Regions from separate parts of the Nocardia sp. NPDC088792 genome, predicted to be linked through region 2. Evidence: riboswitches for the same ligand, from Rfam matches in the RefSeq annotation. Region 2 holds a riboswitch; each other region holds the start of a gene.
The links. A riboswitch is a leader RNA that binds a small molecule or an ion and turns the genes downstream of it on or off. The one in region 2 is predicted to bind magnesium.

Region 1: it holds a riboswitch for magnesium, as region 2 does, so the genes downstream of both, ACIP5Y_RS11860 (hypothetical protein) here and ACIP5Y_RS06405 (NRAMP family divalent metal transporter) in region 2, are expected to answer to the same signal.
Region 3: it holds a riboswitch for magnesium, as region 2 does, so the genes downstream of both, ACIP5Y_RS37735 (stealth conserved region 3 domain-containing protein) here and ACIP5Y_RS06405 (NRAMP family divalent metal transporter) in region 2, are expected to answer to the same signal.

The regions. Positions count from the first base shown of each region.
Region 1 covers NZ_JBIVKC010000002.1:542,153-547,922, reverse strand. Annotated here, with positions in the region: gene ACIP5Y_RS11865 (ABC transporter permease) at 1-1,304, opposite strand, end outside; gene ACIP5Y_RS11860 (hypothetical protein) at 1,304-2,053, opposite strand; M-box (ykoK) riboswitch at 2,235-2,405, opposite strand; gene ACIP5Y_RS11855 (DUF3558 domain-containing protein) at 2,487-3,014, shown strand; gene ACIP5Y_RS11850 (DUF3558 domain-containing protein) at 3,014-3,535, shown strand; gene ACIP5Y_RS11845 (hypothetical protein) at 3,576-3,767, opposite strand; gene ACIP5Y_RS11840 (AraC family transcriptional regulator ligand-binding domain-containing protein) at 4,131-5,123, opposite strand; gene ACIP5Y_RS11835 (AraC family transcriptional regulator ligand-binding domain-containing protein) at 5,134-5,770, opposite strand, start outside.
Region 2 covers NZ_JBIVKC010000001.1:1,307,787-1,313,556, forward strand. Annotated here, with positions in the region: gene ACIP5Y_RS06380 (helix-turn-helix transcriptional regulator) at 1-126, opposite strand, end outside; gene ACIP5Y_RS06385 (nuclear transport factor 2 family protein) at 267-743, shown strand; gene dinB (DNA polymerase IV) at 809-2,035, shown strand; gene ACIP5Y_RS06395 (phosphotransferase family protein) at 2,045-2,998, opposite strand; gene ACIP5Y_RS06400 (hypothetical protein) at 3,035-3,754, opposite strand; M-box (ykoK) riboswitch at 4,052-4,231, shown strand; gene ACIP5Y_RS06405 (NRAMP family divalent metal transporter) at 4,577-5,770, shown strand, end outside.
Region 3 covers NZ_JBIVKC010000006.1:318,584-324,353, reverse strand. Annotated here, with positions in the region: gene ACIP5Y_RS37740 (vWA domain-containing protein) at 1-505, opposite strand, end outside; gene ACIP5Y_RS37735 (stealth conserved region 3 domain-containing protein) at 657-2,045, opposite strand; M-box (ykoK) riboswitch at 2,117-2,296, opposite strand; gene ACIP5Y_RS37730 (fatty acid desaturase family protein) at 2,522-3,616, opposite strand; gene ACIP5Y_RS37725 (hypothetical protein) at 3,725-4,132, opposite strand; gene ACIP5Y_RS37720 (AraC family transcriptional regulator) at 4,122-5,231, opposite strand; gene ACIP5Y_RS37715 (cytochrome P450) at 5,347-5,770, opposite strand, start outside.

The DNA of each region.
Region 1 (5,770 bases), on a different contig from region 2:
ATCACGAAGATGTACAGGAACTGCGCCGGGAAACTGGCCAGCACCTGCACCACCGGCTGCGCGAACCGGCAGACCCGCGGATTCATGCCGATCCACACGCCGATCGGCACCCACACCACCGTGGACACCACCAGCAGCACGATCACGCGGAGCAGGCTGGCCAGGCCCATGAGGGTGGTGGGCCCGAATTCCGCGAAGCCGACGGTTCTTTCGAAGTAGGCGGCCAGCGTCCAGGTCCCCCAGGCCAGCGCCGCGAACAACAATCCGAAGAAGATCGCGTCACCGGTGCGGCTGTCGCGCCGGTCGTCGTACGCGGACCGCGTGCTGTGCCCGAACACCCGCATGACCCGGTCGAGGCCCTCACCGACCGGCCGCAGCAGCCGCGCGGTCCGGCCCGGCAGCGTGGAGCGCCGCAGCAGGTCGAGCACCAGACTCCGTGGCGCCAGCGCACTTTCGGTGTTCTCCACCCGGAAGCGCTCCGACCATGCCGTGAACGGCCGCCAGAACAGGACATTCACCAGCACGATGGTGATCACCATGACCGCCGCGCCCAGCATGAGATCCCCGACCTGCGCATCGGCGGTGGCGGCGGCGATGAAACTGCCCATGCCGGGCAGTGCCTGATCATTACCCGCGACCGTGATCACCTCGGACGAGGCGAGCATGAACCACGCGCCGCCGAAACTCATCATGCCGTTCCAGATCATCGGCACCATAGCGGTCGGCACCTCCAGCCGCCACAGCCGCTGCCAGCGGGTCAGCCGCATCATGCGCGCCGCGTCATCGAGCTCCCGGGGCATATTGCGCAGTGCCTGGTAGTAGGCGAAGGTCATGTTCCACGCCTGCGCGGTGAAGATGGCGAAGATGCACGCCGCCTCGGCACCCAGGTACGAGCCGCGGAACAGGGCCACGAACGCCGTCACCGTGATCGAGACCAGCGCCAGCACCGGTACCGACTGCAGCACGTCGAGCATGGGCACGAGCACCTTCTCGGCGCGCCGCGACCGCGCCGCCCACTGTCCCACGATCAACGTGAACACAATGGACGCGAGCAGCCCGAGGAACATGCGCAGCGTGGTCCGCGCCGCGTAGTACGGCAGGTTCGACGGATCGGTGGAAACGGTGTCCTGCCCGGTGTCCGGCGTCCAGGGCACCGTCATATCGCGGAACAGCCTGAGCACCACGATGATCAGTACGGCGGCCGCGCCGATCAGCAGGTAGTCCGTCGCGCGGAGCCGGTTGCGGACGGCCGGCCTGTCCGGAGTCGTCTTGGGGCTGTTCGGGATTGCGATGTCGAGTGTCATCAGTCGTTCGCCTCCGGACCGGGCGGGGCGGTCATGACGTTGTAGTAGTGGACGGCCGACGCGATCAGCGCGGGCACGCCGATGATCAGGTTGAACACGACCACGCCCATACCGGCGCCGGCGACCGCGCCTGCGAGACAGCCGACGATCGTGCCCAGCGGCCCGGCGGTCGCCGTGCCGAGGGCACCGGTGAATACACAACCCAGCGGCCCGCCGACGATCGCGCCCAGCAGCGTGCCCACCGCGAGTGCGACGGTGAGCTCGTTGTTGACATTGGCCATGGCCGTGTTCATCCGATCCTCGGGGGTATCGGAGATGTGCTGCGCCAGCAGGATCGGCTGGGTGGCGCGGGCCTCGGCGTCGAGTTGCGCCGTCCGGCTGCGTTCTTCCGTGGTGGCGGGCCGGCCCAGGTCGGTGCGCGGGGTGAGGGTCGCGGTGGTCCCGTCCACCTGCGCGTCGACCGGGAAAACGGTGTCCTGCCGGATGATCGTCAGCGGGATCGCCGTGAGCGTCACGCCGTCCGGATCGGTGATGCGGAGCTGATTTCCGGCGACCCGGAGCGACCCGGCATCGGTGTGCAGCACCACCGACCGGCCTTCGATCCGCGCCTGTCCGTCGATGGCAGCGGCGGGGGTGGCGGCTTCGGCGGGACCGGTGTGTTCCGGCGGCTCGGCCAGGCCGACGGCATGGCCCGCCAGGGCGGTGGTGGTGATCGTCGCGGTGGCGAGCGCGAGCATACGAATTCTCATCTTTTATGCCTCGTGTGATCGCTGCCCGAATTGTATTCAGGGCAGCACGAATTTACCGATCGGCACTGTGGCGCCTACGGTGATGAATTTTTCTCGCGAAATTCCGCTGTCGTTCCGGAATTGCGCATGCGTGTATTCCGATGAGCACGCTGGGAGGAAGGCCCGTGGATCATGAGATGGGCAGACACCCCTCTCGTCAGAGCTTCGGCACTGTACGACGTATCGCTATGAACGGAAGCCACCTTGGATAACCCCTTAATCCGGGGAAATCTGTCCTAACCTTGGGCGTCTCTCGACGTCGTCAGATCAGTGGCCTGTGTTCGTACAGGAGCCTCGCCTATCGAGGTGCAATACCCAACGTAGTAAAGGCCCCGTAAAAAGTCAAAAGGCTTCTTTTCGGCGCATCTTCGATACGTCGCCTACTCTGGTCGGCGTGGTGAGAGCAGTATCGGCAGCGGCAGGGATCGCCCTGATCGGGGTGGCGATAGCGGGCTGCGGGCATGCGGGCCGGCCGGCCGCCGCGCCGACGACCACGAGCGCCGGGCCGATCGCGCCCTCCCCGAACACGGTCGGGCTCTGCGGCGCGCTCTCCGACTCCGATGTCGCACAGGCGACGGGAGTGCAAGGCCTGCAGCGCGTTGCGGTCAATCCGTTCAGCTGTAGCTGGCAGCCGGACGGCGGCGGCGATTACACCGTGATCTTCCACTGGTTCCGTGGCGCCGGGCTCGACGCGCGCCGCGATCAGATCACCGACAGCACACCGGCCACGGTGACGGTGGGCGGCCGATCCGGGCTGATGTGGACCTCCGCGCAATCGTGCGAGGTGGGCGTGCCCTTCGGCGGCACCGACTTCATCGATTGGTCCATCAAGGCGAACACTGCCGAAAACAGCCGCCCACAGCCGTGTTCGGCGCTCCAGCAGCTGGCCGCGGAGACCTTGACGAAGGCGGGGCAGGGGTAATGCGCAGGGCCCGGACGAGTTTGGCGCTGGCCGTGGCCGCGGTGGCCGGCATGGTGACGCTGTCGGGATGCACGCAGCATTCCGGGGATTCGGCGGTGCGGCAGTCGGTCGACCCCAATCTGCTGGCCGGGTGCGGTCCGATCGAGGATCAGAAGATCGCGCAGATCATCGGTGTGACCGGTCTGAAACAGCAGAGCCAGCCCACCATCTGCAATTGGACCGGCCGGAATTCGGCCGGCGCCCCCGTCGATGTCACCTATGCCTGGCTGCAGAACGACACCATGGGCCGCGAGGCCGACGTGGCCGGGCAGTCCGGTTATCAGATCGAACGAGTGGTCGTGCGGCACTTCTCGGGTATGTACTGGCACGACCCCGGCAATCCGGGCAGCTGCGCGGTCACGGTGGCCGATACCGGAACCGTCACCTGGTGGGTGCAGAACCGCGACCGGTCCGCGCAACCGGATCCGTGCGCCGCGGCAATGACTTTGGCCGAGGCCACCCTCGCGGTGGACGGCGTCTGACGGTCTGCTGCAACCTGTTTCAGCCTTTTTCCGGGCCGTCTCAGTGCTTGAGAAACGTTGCAGCGATGTTCCAGAACATGTTCTGGTCCACCGCGTGGAAATCCCAGGTCTCCGTGAGGCTGTGCGTGGCGGTCACGATCGCCGGGATGTCGAAGTCGTGACGGCTGGCCGTGCCCTTGGCCTCGACGGCGGTGATGACGAAGGCGGTGGCGGTTTCTGCGGTGTGGGGCATATGCGAGCTCCAATCGAGTACCGGGCCGGGTAGGTCGTGCGGGGCGGTGCGGGCGGTGCAGGGCATTTCCGGTGGTGCAGGGCATTTCCGGTGGTGTGAAGTGCACTGGTGACGCAAAGTGGAACAGCCGTGCGGGGCGATGCGTGGCCACGGACATCGTCGGCCGCGCCACGCATCTGAACGCCGTGACGCGCTTCGCGGCCGGCGCGTCACTGGCGTTTCCGTCCAGTTTTGTTTCGGCGAGTGACGCAGGGGAGTTCCGAAAACGCCAACTCGGTCGAAGGGGCGCCAAACTCTTGCTGGGGAGTTGCCCAAATACCGTACGGTAGGTGCCTTTTGGGGGTGCAACCGGGGTCGGATCACTCAGGAAACGTCGCGTCCGCGCCACCTGTGCACCGCCCGGCGGAGGCTCGCGGGATCGGCGTAACCGAGGAATTCCGCCTGCTGAGCGCGTGGAAGATGTTCCGCCCGGCGCAATCTCCGCTGCCGCGCCAGATCGAGTTCGCGGCGCCAGCTGGTGCCGTGCTCGGTGAGCCGCCGCTGTAATGATCTAGGTGAGGTCAGCAACCGTCTTGCCACCACCTCCAGCGTCGCCGAACCCTCCGTCAGTGTCGCATCGAGCGCCGCGCCCAACCGGTCCAGCCACGTCACCTCGGACTCCGGGGTCGCGGGCAGAGTTGCCGCGTAGGACAGCAGAATTGCCGTCAACTCCGGATCCGCGGACTTCATCGGCAGCGCCAGATCCGCTGCCCGCAAGGTGATGCTGTCCGAGCCGGACCCGAAATCGATTGCGGTGGCGCCGAACAACTCGGTGAAGGCGGTGCGTGACGCCGGGGCCGCCTGCCGGAACGAAACCCGCGTCGGCACCAGCGGATACCGCGTCGCGCCGCGCGCCCGGCCGATGATGAGCGCGAATGCGGCCTGCACCAGCAACTCTCGTCCGCGGCCCTCCTCGGTGAAGCCGAGTACCTCATAGCAGACCTCATGCTCGGTCCGCTCGGCAATCCGCAAACTGTAACTCGTTGTCAGGCAGCCGGAATGGCGTACACACGCGTCGAGCGCACCGCCGAGTGTCTCGCCGGACAGGAACAGGTACTCCAGGAGCCCGAATTCGCCGATGGTGCTCTCGTCCGCGGCGCGCAGCGCGATATCCGGATTACCGGTCTGCTGTTCCAGCAGCTCCCACACGCGGGTGCAGTAGCGATGCGACACCCGTGCGGACTCACCGCCCTCCCGCCAATTCGGCACGCCCGCAAGCCGGGCCAGCCGATCGGGATCCAGGCCCAGCCGGGCCGCGCGCTCGAGCGCGAAGCGCGCCATGAGAATGCTGTCGGTCAATTCCGATCGAGTGTTCACGATCGGTGCATCACCGAACGGGCCGGTGCAGCGGTGCCGGAACCTGGGCCTGCGTGCGCCGCCGGGCATCCGCGAGCTCGCGGCTCCAGCTGGTGCCCGCCGCCGCCAGCCGGCGTTGCAGCGTCCGCGGACTGGTGTGCAGTCGCTTGGCCATCTCGTCGATCGCGCACTCCGTGCCGGCCGAATCCAGCTCGGCGGCAACCAGATCCGACCATGCGCGGGCGGGCGGGGTCCGCCGGGGCATGGCGTCCGCGCCCCGCCGCAGCACGGCCGCCAGTCGCGGGTCGGCGGTCTGCATCGGCCGCCGCAGATCGTCGGATCGCAGTGTCAGAGTATTCGCGTCGGCCTCGAAATCGACTGCCGCGGTGCCGAAGAACTCGGTGAACGGGGTGTGCCGACGCGGCGGCGGCTGCCGGAAGGCAACCTTGGCCGCCGCTATGGGCGCCTTGCTCCCGTGCCGGACCCGCGAGAGCATGAAGGCGAAACTCGCCTGCGCCGCCAGCTCCGCGCCCCGCGTCTGCTCGGTGACGCTGCGCACGGCGAAGGTGGTCTCGCGCTCGGACTCCGCCAGTACCGTCCACTGCCGCGAATCGCTCAGCCGGCCACCGAATTCCCCCGCCGCCCGGAACCCCTCGCCGACGGTGTGC
Region 2 (5,770 bases):
GGCGAGTTCGGCGCGGCGCAAACCCGCAACCCGGCGCGGGCCGGACGGGGGTAATCCAGTGCCTTGCGGATCGATACGGGCGCGCCGGAACTTCAGGAATTCACCCAGATCCTCGTGCCGTGCCACGCGGTCAGTCTGGCACAGGGTGGCCCTCGCGGTACGAGGCACGGCGCGCACTGTTTACGACCGCGCGGTCCCGGCACGCTCTGAGTCATGAACGAGAGATTCCAGCACTTACTGATTCAAGAATTCGAAGGAGCATCATCATGACCGCTACCACCGCTCAGGACCGCGCCGACATCATCGAAGCGGCCACTCGCGTCTTCTGGTATATCGACATTCGCGATTGGGAGTCCTTCACCGGCACCTTCGCCGAGCAGGTGACTCTCGACTACTCCAGCATCTGGGGCGGCGAACCGGCGACGGTGACGTCCGCGCAGATCCGCGCCGATTGGGAGCAGCTGATCGGCGCCTTCGATGCCACACAGCACCTGCTCGGGAATCATCTCGTCACCGTCGACGGCGATCACGCCGAGTTGACCGCCGTCTTCCAGGCCGTGCACATCCTCGCGAACCCGTTCGGTTCACCCCGCTGGACGCTGGGCGGCACCTACCGGGTCGGCTTGGAGCGGGTGGCCGGGGAGTGGAAGGTGAACGGTCTCACCATGACCGCGACCTGGGCCGATGGCAATAAGGACATTCTTGCCATTGCCTCGGGCGGGCAGCGTCCGGACGCCGCGTGAGCCGGTGAACGGGGGGTGGTGTTCCGGCGGTAGCCCACACAACCGACCGATGAGTATGCGAACATATGTTCGTGTCGGGTTCGGATGCGGGCAGCCGGGGCCGCCCGGAGCGGGCGGCGATTCTGCACGCCGACCTGGACTCCTTCTATGCGTCCGTGGAACAGCGCGACAATCCGCGCCTGCGCGGGCGGCCGGTGATCGTGGGCGGCGGCGTGGTGCTGGCCGCGAGCTACGAGGCGAAGGCGTTCGGGGTGCGGACACCCATGAACGCGCGGCAGGCGCTGCGCCTGTGCCCGCACGCCATCGTGGTGCCGCCGCGTATGGCCGCGTACTCGCAGGCCAGCAAGGCCGTCTTCGAGATCTTCCGGGACACCACGCCGGAGGTGGAGGGACTCTCCATCGACGAGGCGTTCCTGGATGTGAGCGGATTGTGGCGAATCGCGGGGTCGCCCATGGATATTGCGCGCGACCTGCGGGCGCGGGTGCGCACGGAGGTCGGGTTGCCCATCTCGGTCGGGGTGGCGCGCACCAAGTTCCTGGCCAAGGTGGCCAGCGCGGTGTCGAAACCCGATGGGCTGCTGGAGGTTCCGCCCGACGGCGAACTCGAGTTCCTGCATCCGCTGCCGGTGGAACGACTCTGGGGCGTGGGCGAGGTGACGGCGCGCGAATTGCACGAGCGCGGCATCACCAAGGTCGGTCAGCTCGCGGAGCTCGGTGCGGGACCGCTGGCCGCGGCCCTGGGCCCGGCCGCCGGACGTCATCTGCACGCCCTGTCCTGGGCGCGCGATCCGCGGCGGGTCGAAACCGGTCGCCGCCGCCGTTCGATCGGCGCGCAACGCGCCCTGGGCCGCCGCTATCGCACGGATGACGAGATCGAGGCGTATCTGCACGGCCTCGCGGACCGTCTCGGCCACCGCCTCCGCCGCGCCCGTCGGGTCTGCCGAACGGTGGTGCTGCGCATGCGATTCGACGATTTCGGCCGTGCCACCCGCTCACATACCATGCCCGAGGCCACCGACCGCAGCGCGGTGATCCTCGACGCCGCCCGCACCTTGCTGGCCACCGCCCGCCCACTCATCCACGAGCGCGGCCTCACCCTCATCGGCGTCGCTCTCACCAACCTCGACGATGCCGACACCATGCAACTGTCACTCCCGCTGGAACATCGCGCCGAGTCCACCCTCGACTCGACCCTGGATGCCCTGCGCGACCGTTTCGGCTCGGGCGCCGTAACGCGCGCGGCCCTCCTCCATCGGGGCGAGGGCCTTTCGGTGCCCATGCTCCCCGATTGACCAGCGGGATCAGGACATACCGTCGATCAACTCCACCAGATTGGACCAGGACCGGTCATCGTCAGCGGAGTCGGTATGCGGGCGGCGGAAGCGGTGCACGTATTCGGCGGCATCGGTGAGATCCCAACGGCGGCGGTACAACTCGATCAGCTCCGGGCGCGGCCGCACACCGGTGGCGTGTGTGTAGGCCGTTAGAAGGGAGCCGTCGCCGGGGTCCAGATCCCACAGGTCACGCTCGGGCGGGGCGACGAGGGCGGTGTCCCAGTCGAGCAGCCGCCAGCCCTCCGGGGACCGGATGGTATTGCCCGCGTGCGGTTCTCCGTGTGTGACGACCGCGCGGGCCGGGGTGGCGCGCGCGGCGGCGGCGAGCGCGTCGTAGCGGGCGAACTCGCCGCGCAGCGCCTCGGCGCGGCGGGTGAGCAGGTCAGCCATCGGCGCGGCGTACGGGCCCGCGTCGATGACCTCGCCGGCGAGCGCGGCGTCGATCTCCGCGCGGTGGGTGATCGTGAAGTCGTCGGCCCGCACGGAGTCGGGCACCGCGGCCCCGTGTACCGCGACGATCATCTCGAAGACCGCCTGCCGCTGCCCCTCGTCGCGGAACTCGCCCCAATCGAAATGTTCACCGGCCAGGTAGGGGAAGCAGGACACCGCGAATCGCGTGCCGGCCCTGGCCGATACGGCGCCGTCCGTGCCGATTTCGGGAGCCACGACGAAGTCGAGTCCGGCGGTGAACAGGGCGCGGGCCGTGCCGAGGGCCGCAGTCAATCGTTCGAAGGACGCCTGCCGGGGTGTGGCCAATTCGTCGACCGTGACGAACCATTCGCGGTCACCGTCGTCGGCGCGCCAGTGATGACTGCCGAAGCCCAGCGGCACGTATTCGAGGGTCTCGGCGTGGATGGACCAGTGCCGGGACAGCACGGCGCGCAGGCGGTCGGAGGGCAGATCCCGGGGCGGGGTCAACACTCGGGCCAGCCTACGCGTGACTGCGGGGCGCCTTGTCTACTTGGCCGGCGCCGGGTTGAAGGGCGCGTTGATGGTGGTGAAGTACTGGATCGCGGCCGCGATGGCTACCGGGGCGGTCACCAGGATCGCGCCGGCGATGGCACCGAGCGGGGCCAAGGCCGCCGCGCCGACGAGGCAGCCCACCACGGCGCCGGGGAGGAAGGTGAAGAGGCCGCCGATGATGCCGGTGGCCAAGGTGACGCCGCTGCCGACCGCGATGCCGCCGAGGGCGCAACCGACCACTCCGCCGCCGATGAGGCCGACCGCGGTGCCGATGACGGCGCCGGTGGAGATGGTGTCCTTCAGGCGATTCCAGGCCGCCTGCTCACGGTCGTACGGGGTCTTCCACGGGGCGGTGTCCTGGAAAGGCAGGTCCACGGGGCGATAGAGCGCGTGCCGCACGTCGAACAGCGGGGTCAGCGTCGCGGAATTGTCGTGGATGGCGGCGGCGATGGGAAAGACGAAATCGTCCACCCGGAAGGATAATTCGGTTCCGGCAACCACCTGGCCATCGGGGGCCTTGATTTCGAAGGCGCCGTTCTCGACCGCCAGAGAGCCGATGTCGGTGGAGATTTGGGCGCCGTCGCCCGTGGCTGATGCCGTGTAGTGAATTGCATTGTCCGACTGTGCATTAACGTCGGCATGGGCGGCACCGGCGGCGATCACCGATACCGTCGAAGCGAGCGCGGCAAACGCGGCAAGCTTGGTCTCGAGCACAATTTCCCCTCAATCTCAGCCTGCGGTATCAGGATTTATCGCAGGATTAGCTAGTTCCAAGCAAACCTTAAGTTTGTTCATAGCCATCTGCAATGGACGTTTGTCCTGAAGTGGTAGGAGACACAATGGGCAATATCGGTTTCAATGCCTGATATTCGAGCCGTAAATCTGCATATACTGACGGTTAACGAAAAGTAAACGAATTCCAAAGTCACGAAGCCCGTTGGGGCTCAGGCGATCCGAAGAACCGACCGGGCTGATTTGACATATTCGTTGGCGGAGCCCAATATTGCCCAGTCAGCACCTCGCTAGGCGAGGCTCCTGTACGAACACAGGCCACTGATCCGACGACGTCGAGAGACGCCCAGGGTTAGGACAGATCACCCCGGATTAAGGGGTGATCCTAAGTGGCTTCCCCGGGCCGCGAGCCCCCGGATACGTCGTGCAGTGCCGAAGCTCTGACGAGAGGGGTGCGGGGCTTCGCCGTTCGGCGCGGCCGTGTTTCCCTCTTGCCGTCCGTGAGGACTGACGCGACCAGTTCATGGCGTCCGCGTGCGTCCCGACGGCAAGGAGGTGAGGGACGACAAATGAGTTCCGGCGATAGTCCTTATCCCAGTCCGGACTACAGAGTTCTTTCGTTCCCGGCTTGCCGCGAATCGGTAGACGACTGACCCGCAATCACTTTCGGCCTTCCCGGCGATCCATTCGCCGCTGCGAGGTGTCTTCAGGTGTGCCCGGGTAACTGACGTATGCCCGAAATCCGGTGGCAGCCGGCACCTTCCGCATGCCGAAGTACCTTTGATCGAAAGCGAGGGAAGGATCATGGCCTTCTTCGCGAACGGCTCCGGCCGCCGCACTGCTACCGTCACCGCACCAGCCGACACCCACCAGCCGACCGGCGCCGTCATGGACAGCGCGCACGTCGGCGACATCGTGGGCGCCCTGGGCACCATCAAGATGCACGACTCCGCCGAAGGGCGTTCGCGCAAGCAGCGACTCCGCATGCTGCTCGCCATCATCGGCCCCGGCCTGATCGTCATGGTCGGCGATAACGACGCCGGTGGCGTCGCCACCTACGCCCAGGCCGGGCAGAACTACGGCATGGCCCTGGTCTGGACTCTCGTGCTGCTCATCCCCGTGCTCTACGTGAACCAGGAGATGGTGGTCCGCCTCGGCGCGGTCGCCGGAGTGGGACACGCACGGCTCATCTTCGATCGCTTCGGCAAGTTCTGGGGCGCGTTCAGCGTCGGTGATCTGTTCATCGTCAACGCGCTGACCATCGTCACCGAATTCATCGGTGTGTCAATGGCTCTGGGCTACTTCGGGCTGCCGAAGTGGATCGCGGTGCCGCTGGCGGCGCTGCTGCTGTTCGCGGTGGTGGCCGGTGGTTCGTTCCGCCGGTGGGAGCGTTTCCTTTTCGCGCTCATCGCCATCAACATCGTGATGTTCCCGCTCGCCATCATGGTGCACCCGAGCGTCAAGGACACCGCGCACGGCTTCCTCCCGTCCTTCCCGGGCGGCCTGAACTCGACCTTGTTACTGCTCATCGTCTCCATCGTGGGCACCACGGTCGCGCCGTGGCAGCTGTTCTTCCAGCAGTCCAATATCGTCGACAAGCGCATCACCCCGCGCTGGATCAAGTACGAGCGCGTCGACCTGTGGGTCGGCATCGTCGTGGTGATGATCGGTGCGATCGCCATCATGGCCGCCGCCACCTTCGGCCTGGCCGGCACGGACGCGATCGGCAACTTCACCGATGCGGGTGCGGTGGCGCAGTCGCTGCACGATCACATGGGCCCGACCGTGGGCGCGCTGTTCGCGATCCTGCTGCTGGACGCCTCGCTCATCGGCGCGAACGCGGTCGGCCTGGCCACCACGTACGCGCTCGGCGACACCCTCGGCAAGCGGCACTCGCTGCACTGGAAGATCAGTGAAGCCCCGGCTTTCTACGCGGGTTATGCGGCGCTGCTGGCCATCGCGGGCGCGGTGGCGTTCAGCCCCGATCACGTGCTGGGC
Region 3 (5,770 bases), on a different contig from region 2:
CGGTGAGATTGATGACGATGGGCGGGAAGCCCGCCGGATACCGCTCGATCCAGCCCTTCACGAGGTTCTCCGCGTAGCGCAGCGCGCGGTTCATCGGGGTGCCGCCGTCGGCGTGGGGATCCATCCACAGCGGGAAGGTCACCGTCGTCTCGACGAGCCCGCCCGCGCCGTCGGGCACCTTCTTGGCACGCTCGTCCACGCGGGCCGGATTGTCGGCAACCTCGCTGAGCGGCACCAGATCACGCCCGGCCAGCGCGCCGGAGAAGGCCGAGCCGACGGTCGCGCCGTAGCCGATCACCGCGACATGGAAGTAGTCCCGGACTCCTTCCTCCTTGGCGCACTTGACGGCTAGTTCGGTCAGCAGCCGATTGATCGCATCGGCAACGACATCCGCCTTCCGCTGCGGTACGCCGCCGCCGATCTGATCGTTCATCGACGTCGATCGGTCGACCAGGAAGATGAAGCAGGTCGGATTCGTCCGGCTGATCTCTGCCGTGTACGGCATGAGCGCTCCCCAATGCTTTGCGAAACACGTGCTTGGCAACACACGAGACTCACCCCATGATGCCGCGCCACCGGCAGCGCGGCATCCATACGATCCAACCTCTCAGCCACTGGACTCCAACCTCCCAGCGGAGTCCCAATTTCGGTGGTGGTCAGACGGCGATCGGTTCGGCGCGGTCGTCGCCCGGCGACCGTAGCTCGACGCGCTCCCAGGGGGCGGGCTCCGGGAAGTAGTGCTGCAGGAAGTTGCGCACACGGGAGCTGCGGTGCGCTTCCTCGATCTCGGGGAAACTGCCGTCGTTCAGGCAGAAGAAGTCGGCATCGCGCCGAATCCCCAGTCCGACAAGCTGATCCAGCCCCTCCCGCGTAGTGGTATCGATGTAGCGGGCGCGGGCCGTTTCGTTCTGCACCGCGCGGCCGGAGAGCAGCGCGTAGTAGTGGTAGAGCGAATTGGTGACGGAGATATCCGTGCTGGAACGGAAACGACTGGCCTGGGTGCGGGCGAAATCGTCGGCGAAAACGCCCTCCAGCTCGAACAGCACACTGCGCCGCAGCGGAGCCGGCGCGTGCTCGAGATGCCGGGTGATCAACTGGCCGAAACGATTCCGCAGCAATTGCCGGTTATTGCGGGCCGCATTCTCGAATCCGCTGCGGCGCACGGCACGGGTGCCGGTGCCGATGCGCACGGGGGATTCGATGAACTTGCTGATCCCACCCGCAGTGAAGAACATCGTCGGCCGCATGGGACGACCGAAGAACATATCGTCATTGGCGTAGAGGAAATGCTCGCTCAGCCCCGGGATGTGGTGCAGCTGCGATTCCACGGCATGCGAGTTGAACGTGGGCAGGCTCGACCGATCCGAAAAGTGTTCGGCCGCACGCACGATCGTCACCTGCGGGTGCGCGTCCAGCCAGGCCGGCGGCGTGCAATCGGTGGCGATGAAGATGCGCCGCACCCACGGCGCGTTCGCGTAGACCGACCGCAGCGCGTACCGCAATTCGTCGATCTGGCGGACGCGCGCCGGCGCGCCGTCACCCTCGCCGAGCAGCGCCTCGGAAATCGCCGCGGACCGCAGCGCATTCCGCGCCGGATCGGCGGCATCCACCCAGGAGAACACCACGTCGATATCGAAATCCACATCCCCGGCATGCACATCGAACATGCCGCGCAACGTGTCCCAGTCGTAGCCGAAACGGCGGATCCGGGTCCGCTGCAGATCCTCGGCCGGAATCCGTTCGCGGGTAAGGGCATTGGGCCGCGGGCCGAGCAGCCCGTCGGCGCGGTGATGCCAGAATTCGATATCCACCGTGCCGGGACCGGCGGCGGCGCTGACCAGCGCATCGACGCGCGGGCGATAGCGCTGATCGATGGCCAGCGCCGGTTCGTCGCGCTCGGACCGGATCAGCAGGAACGGAATCTCCTCCGCCACCAGTACCGCGCGCAGCGCCAGCAGATTACCCAGCGCCGAACGCTCGATATCCGGCACGGCCGCCGCGCCATCGGCCACAGCCGCGGGGACACAGCTCAATACATTCCTCATCGTCACACCTACCTAGAACACAGCCGGAATCAGTGACGCACGAAAGAGTTCTGAACGCGAAAGACCTTCGCGTACTACCCCACACGTTGAGTTTCGACACTGAGCGACGTATCCCTGCGGTGCGCAGAATCCGGAAGCCACTTGGGATCAACCCTTAAGCCGGGAAGATCTGTCCTGATCTTGGGCGTCTCTCGACGTCGTCAGATCAGTGGCCTATGTTCGTTCAGGAGCCTCACCTAACGAGGTGCAGTCGCCATCCTAGCCGCCGCTCTTGGGCACGACAACCGGCCCCGGCCCACCTGAACAGCGCCACTGGCCGTCGGCGTACTGCGGAAACTGCCACGGCGTGTGGCATTTCAGGTCCGGCGGCGGTGTTTGCGGCGCGGGATCGGCCGCGGCCGATCCCATCACACTCCATGCGCACAGCACACCCACGGCTACGGCGGTCCAGCGGTGAGACATACGTCTCCATTCCTTCAGGCGGGCTGCCGGAGCGGACTGCCGGCCTCGTGCAAGTGTCGCAGCGCCTGTGCGTAGGACTCCAGGAGACCGGTCTCGCAGTACGGGATTTCGTGCTCGGCGCAGAACGCGATCACCATCGGCCGCGCCAGGCGCAGATTCGGGCGGGGCATCGAGGGGAACAGATGATGCTCGATCTGATAGTTCAGGCCGCCCAGCGCCACATCGGTGAACCAGCTGCCGCGCACATTGCGGGAGGTGAGCACCTGACGCCGGAGGAAATCGACGGCGCCGGGCTCGTCGAATACTTCCATCCCCTTGTGATTGGGTGCGAAGGTGCAACCCATGTAAAGGCCGAACAGGCCCTGCTGCACCGCGATGAAGACGAGCGCCTTACCCGGTGACAGCACCAGGAATACGACGGACAGGTAGGCGACCGCGTGCAGGGCGAGCAGCGCGCCCTCCCAGCCCCAATTCGGTATCGACCGCCGCCACACCGCACGCACGCTGGACCAGTGCAGGCTGCCGCCCTCGAGCAGCAACATCGGGAAGAACAGCCACGCCTGATAGCGGAAGATGAATGCCCGGAAACCGCGACCGGTCGCGGCGCGCCCGCTCGAATGCGCCAGGATGCCCATCACATCGGGGTCCGCGCCCTCGGTATTCGGATTGGCGTGGTGCCGATTGTGATTGCTGGTCCACCAGCCGATGCTCAAACCGATGCCGAGATTTCCGAACAACAGCCCGGCCAGATAATTGACCCGGCGGGTGCCGAAGATCTGCTGATGCCCGGCATCGTGGCCGAGGAATGCGAACTGCGCGAACACCAGCGCGAGAAATACCGCGGTGCCCAGCTGCCACCACGAATCGCCGATGAGCGCGAACGCAACCCACCCGCCCAGGAAGGCGGCCACCGTGATCCCGGCGCGCACGCCGTAGGACCGCAGGCGCCGATTCAGCAGTCCGGCATGCCGGATCTGGCGCATGAGCACCGCGTATTCACTGCCACGCCGAGCACCCGAGGCGGGCTCGGGCCGCGGTTCGGTGTCGATCAGCAACGCGGAAAGGGGAATTGCGCTGTCGGGGTCACCGACTGCGGAAGGTACGGGCACTCCACCTACGCTATCCGCACGAGGCGAACAACAGGCCCCTGTCGCCGAAACAATTAGCGGCGTGGCACGCATCGGCCGCGTTCCGCCGCACAAAACCGCAGCGTGCGCCTAGGGCGTGAGCTGATCGAGCAGCCAGCGCGGACCGACCGTCACGGCCCCGAACGGCTCGACGCGCTCACGTAATCCGCGATCCGCCGTCACCACGGTGATCGCCCGATCGCCCTGTTCCGCCACCGCCGCGGCCACCACGCGCACGATCTCGTCATCGCCGGACCCGGCGGCCGGCACCACGCGCAGTCCGTCGAACTCGGCCGCATCACCGGCGACCGCGGCCTTGGCCGCGCCCTCGAGCACGACGGTCACCTCGGTCGGCTGCCCCGAATCCAGTTCCGCCGCGGCCAACTGCCCGAGCAATCGCCGGGCCGCCCCCGCCCGGTCGCGCCACCATCCGTCGGGTCGCGAACCCACCACATTCGCCGCGTCCACGACGATCAGCCGAACTGCGTCATCCGTCACGCCCCCAGTCTTCCCCCTCATATTCGCGGTGGCCGACATTGACCGTTTGTGGCCCGATACGGACGGCCTTCGCGGCGATATCGTGACCGCGGTGCGCCCGGGCGAAAGTGCCCGGGGTTTGCCCCTTCCAGGTGCGGAAGGTCGAGGCGAAGGATGAGACGCTCGAATAGCCGAGGCGATCGGCGACCGACTCCACCGTCAGGCCCGTCATCAACAGTTCCTCGGCGAGCAGCCCGACTGTCTCGCAACTCAATTCCCGGAAGGTGGTGCCTTCCTCGGCGAGTCGCCGGCGCAGGGTCCGCACGCTGATATCCAGTCCGGCCGCGATACTGGACTGATCGGCGGTGCCGACACTGTGCACCAGCAGTTCCCGCACCCGCCCGCTGATTCCGCTGCGTTGCCTGCGCCGCTGCATGATCTCGACGCACTGCTGCTCGTAGGCCCGCGCCAGAGCCGCATTCGACTGTGCCGGGCGCATTTCCAGCATCGCCGCCCGCATCACGATCTCGAAGCGTGGCGCGTCGAAGTTCAGCTCCTCGACATTGAGCACGACGCCCAGCGTCTCGTAGACCGGATGCGCCTCCCACTCCAGATCCACCCGGGTGACCGGAAACGGCATGGGCAGCAGATCCTGCTGGATCGTGGAAATCATGGCGATGTCCCGCTCCTGCGCGAACCGCCGCAGGTCCGCGGGCACCACGCGATCATCGCGCAGCAACGCGACCTCCGCGCCCCTGACCTCGAGGTAGTGATGCGCGATGGCCACCGACAGATCGGTGTACCGCAACGCGATCTCCAGCGCACCGCGCAAGGTGGGACTGCTGATCATGGCGAATCCCAGCACGCCGAAACTCGTTGGATGACAGTGGAATCCGGCCAGAAACCCCAGTCCGGGTTCGTTCCCCAGCCCCTCCACCACCGTCCGCAAAACGATGAGCTCCTGCTCGAGCAGGATCTCCCCCGCCGGCTCGGCCAGTTCGCGTTCCTCGATCCCGCTGCCCTTCAGCACGGCCTGGATCGGCAATCCCCGCCCGACCGCGAACTCGGCCAGCAATGCCGTACCGCCGATGGAACGAACCCTCCCCAACCCGTCACCCATCGACGCATCCTCGCAAATATCGAGCACACACGAACCGAGAACCCGCCGGTAACATCCCCCGGCGGCCGGTCACCGATGTGCTGACCGAAAACCGGGGAATGCCGACGTTATTCGGCTACCACAGCACCGGGAGTCGCTCCGGGATCCGCTTCATGAAACGGGTTCGCCAGACCAGCTGATCGATCGGGACGGCCAGGTCCACGGTGGGGATGCGGTCGAGGAGGGCCTCGAGGGCGATCTGGGCGTGGCGGCGGGCGAGGGCGGTGGCGGGGCAGTAGTGCTGTCCGCCGCCGAAGGACAGGTGGGACGCGCTGTTGGGCCTGCCGAGGTCGATCACGTCCGGTTGCGGAAAGGCCCGAGGATCGAAGTTGGCGCCTTCGACCAGCACCAGTACCAATTCGCCGTTCCTGACCAGTACGTCGCCGAGCTGGATATCGTCGGTGGCGAGCCGAGGGAGCGCGTCGCCGATCGAGAGGTTGATCCGCAGCAGTTCCTCCACCCCGGCCGGGATCAGGGATCGATCGCGCAGCAATAGTTCT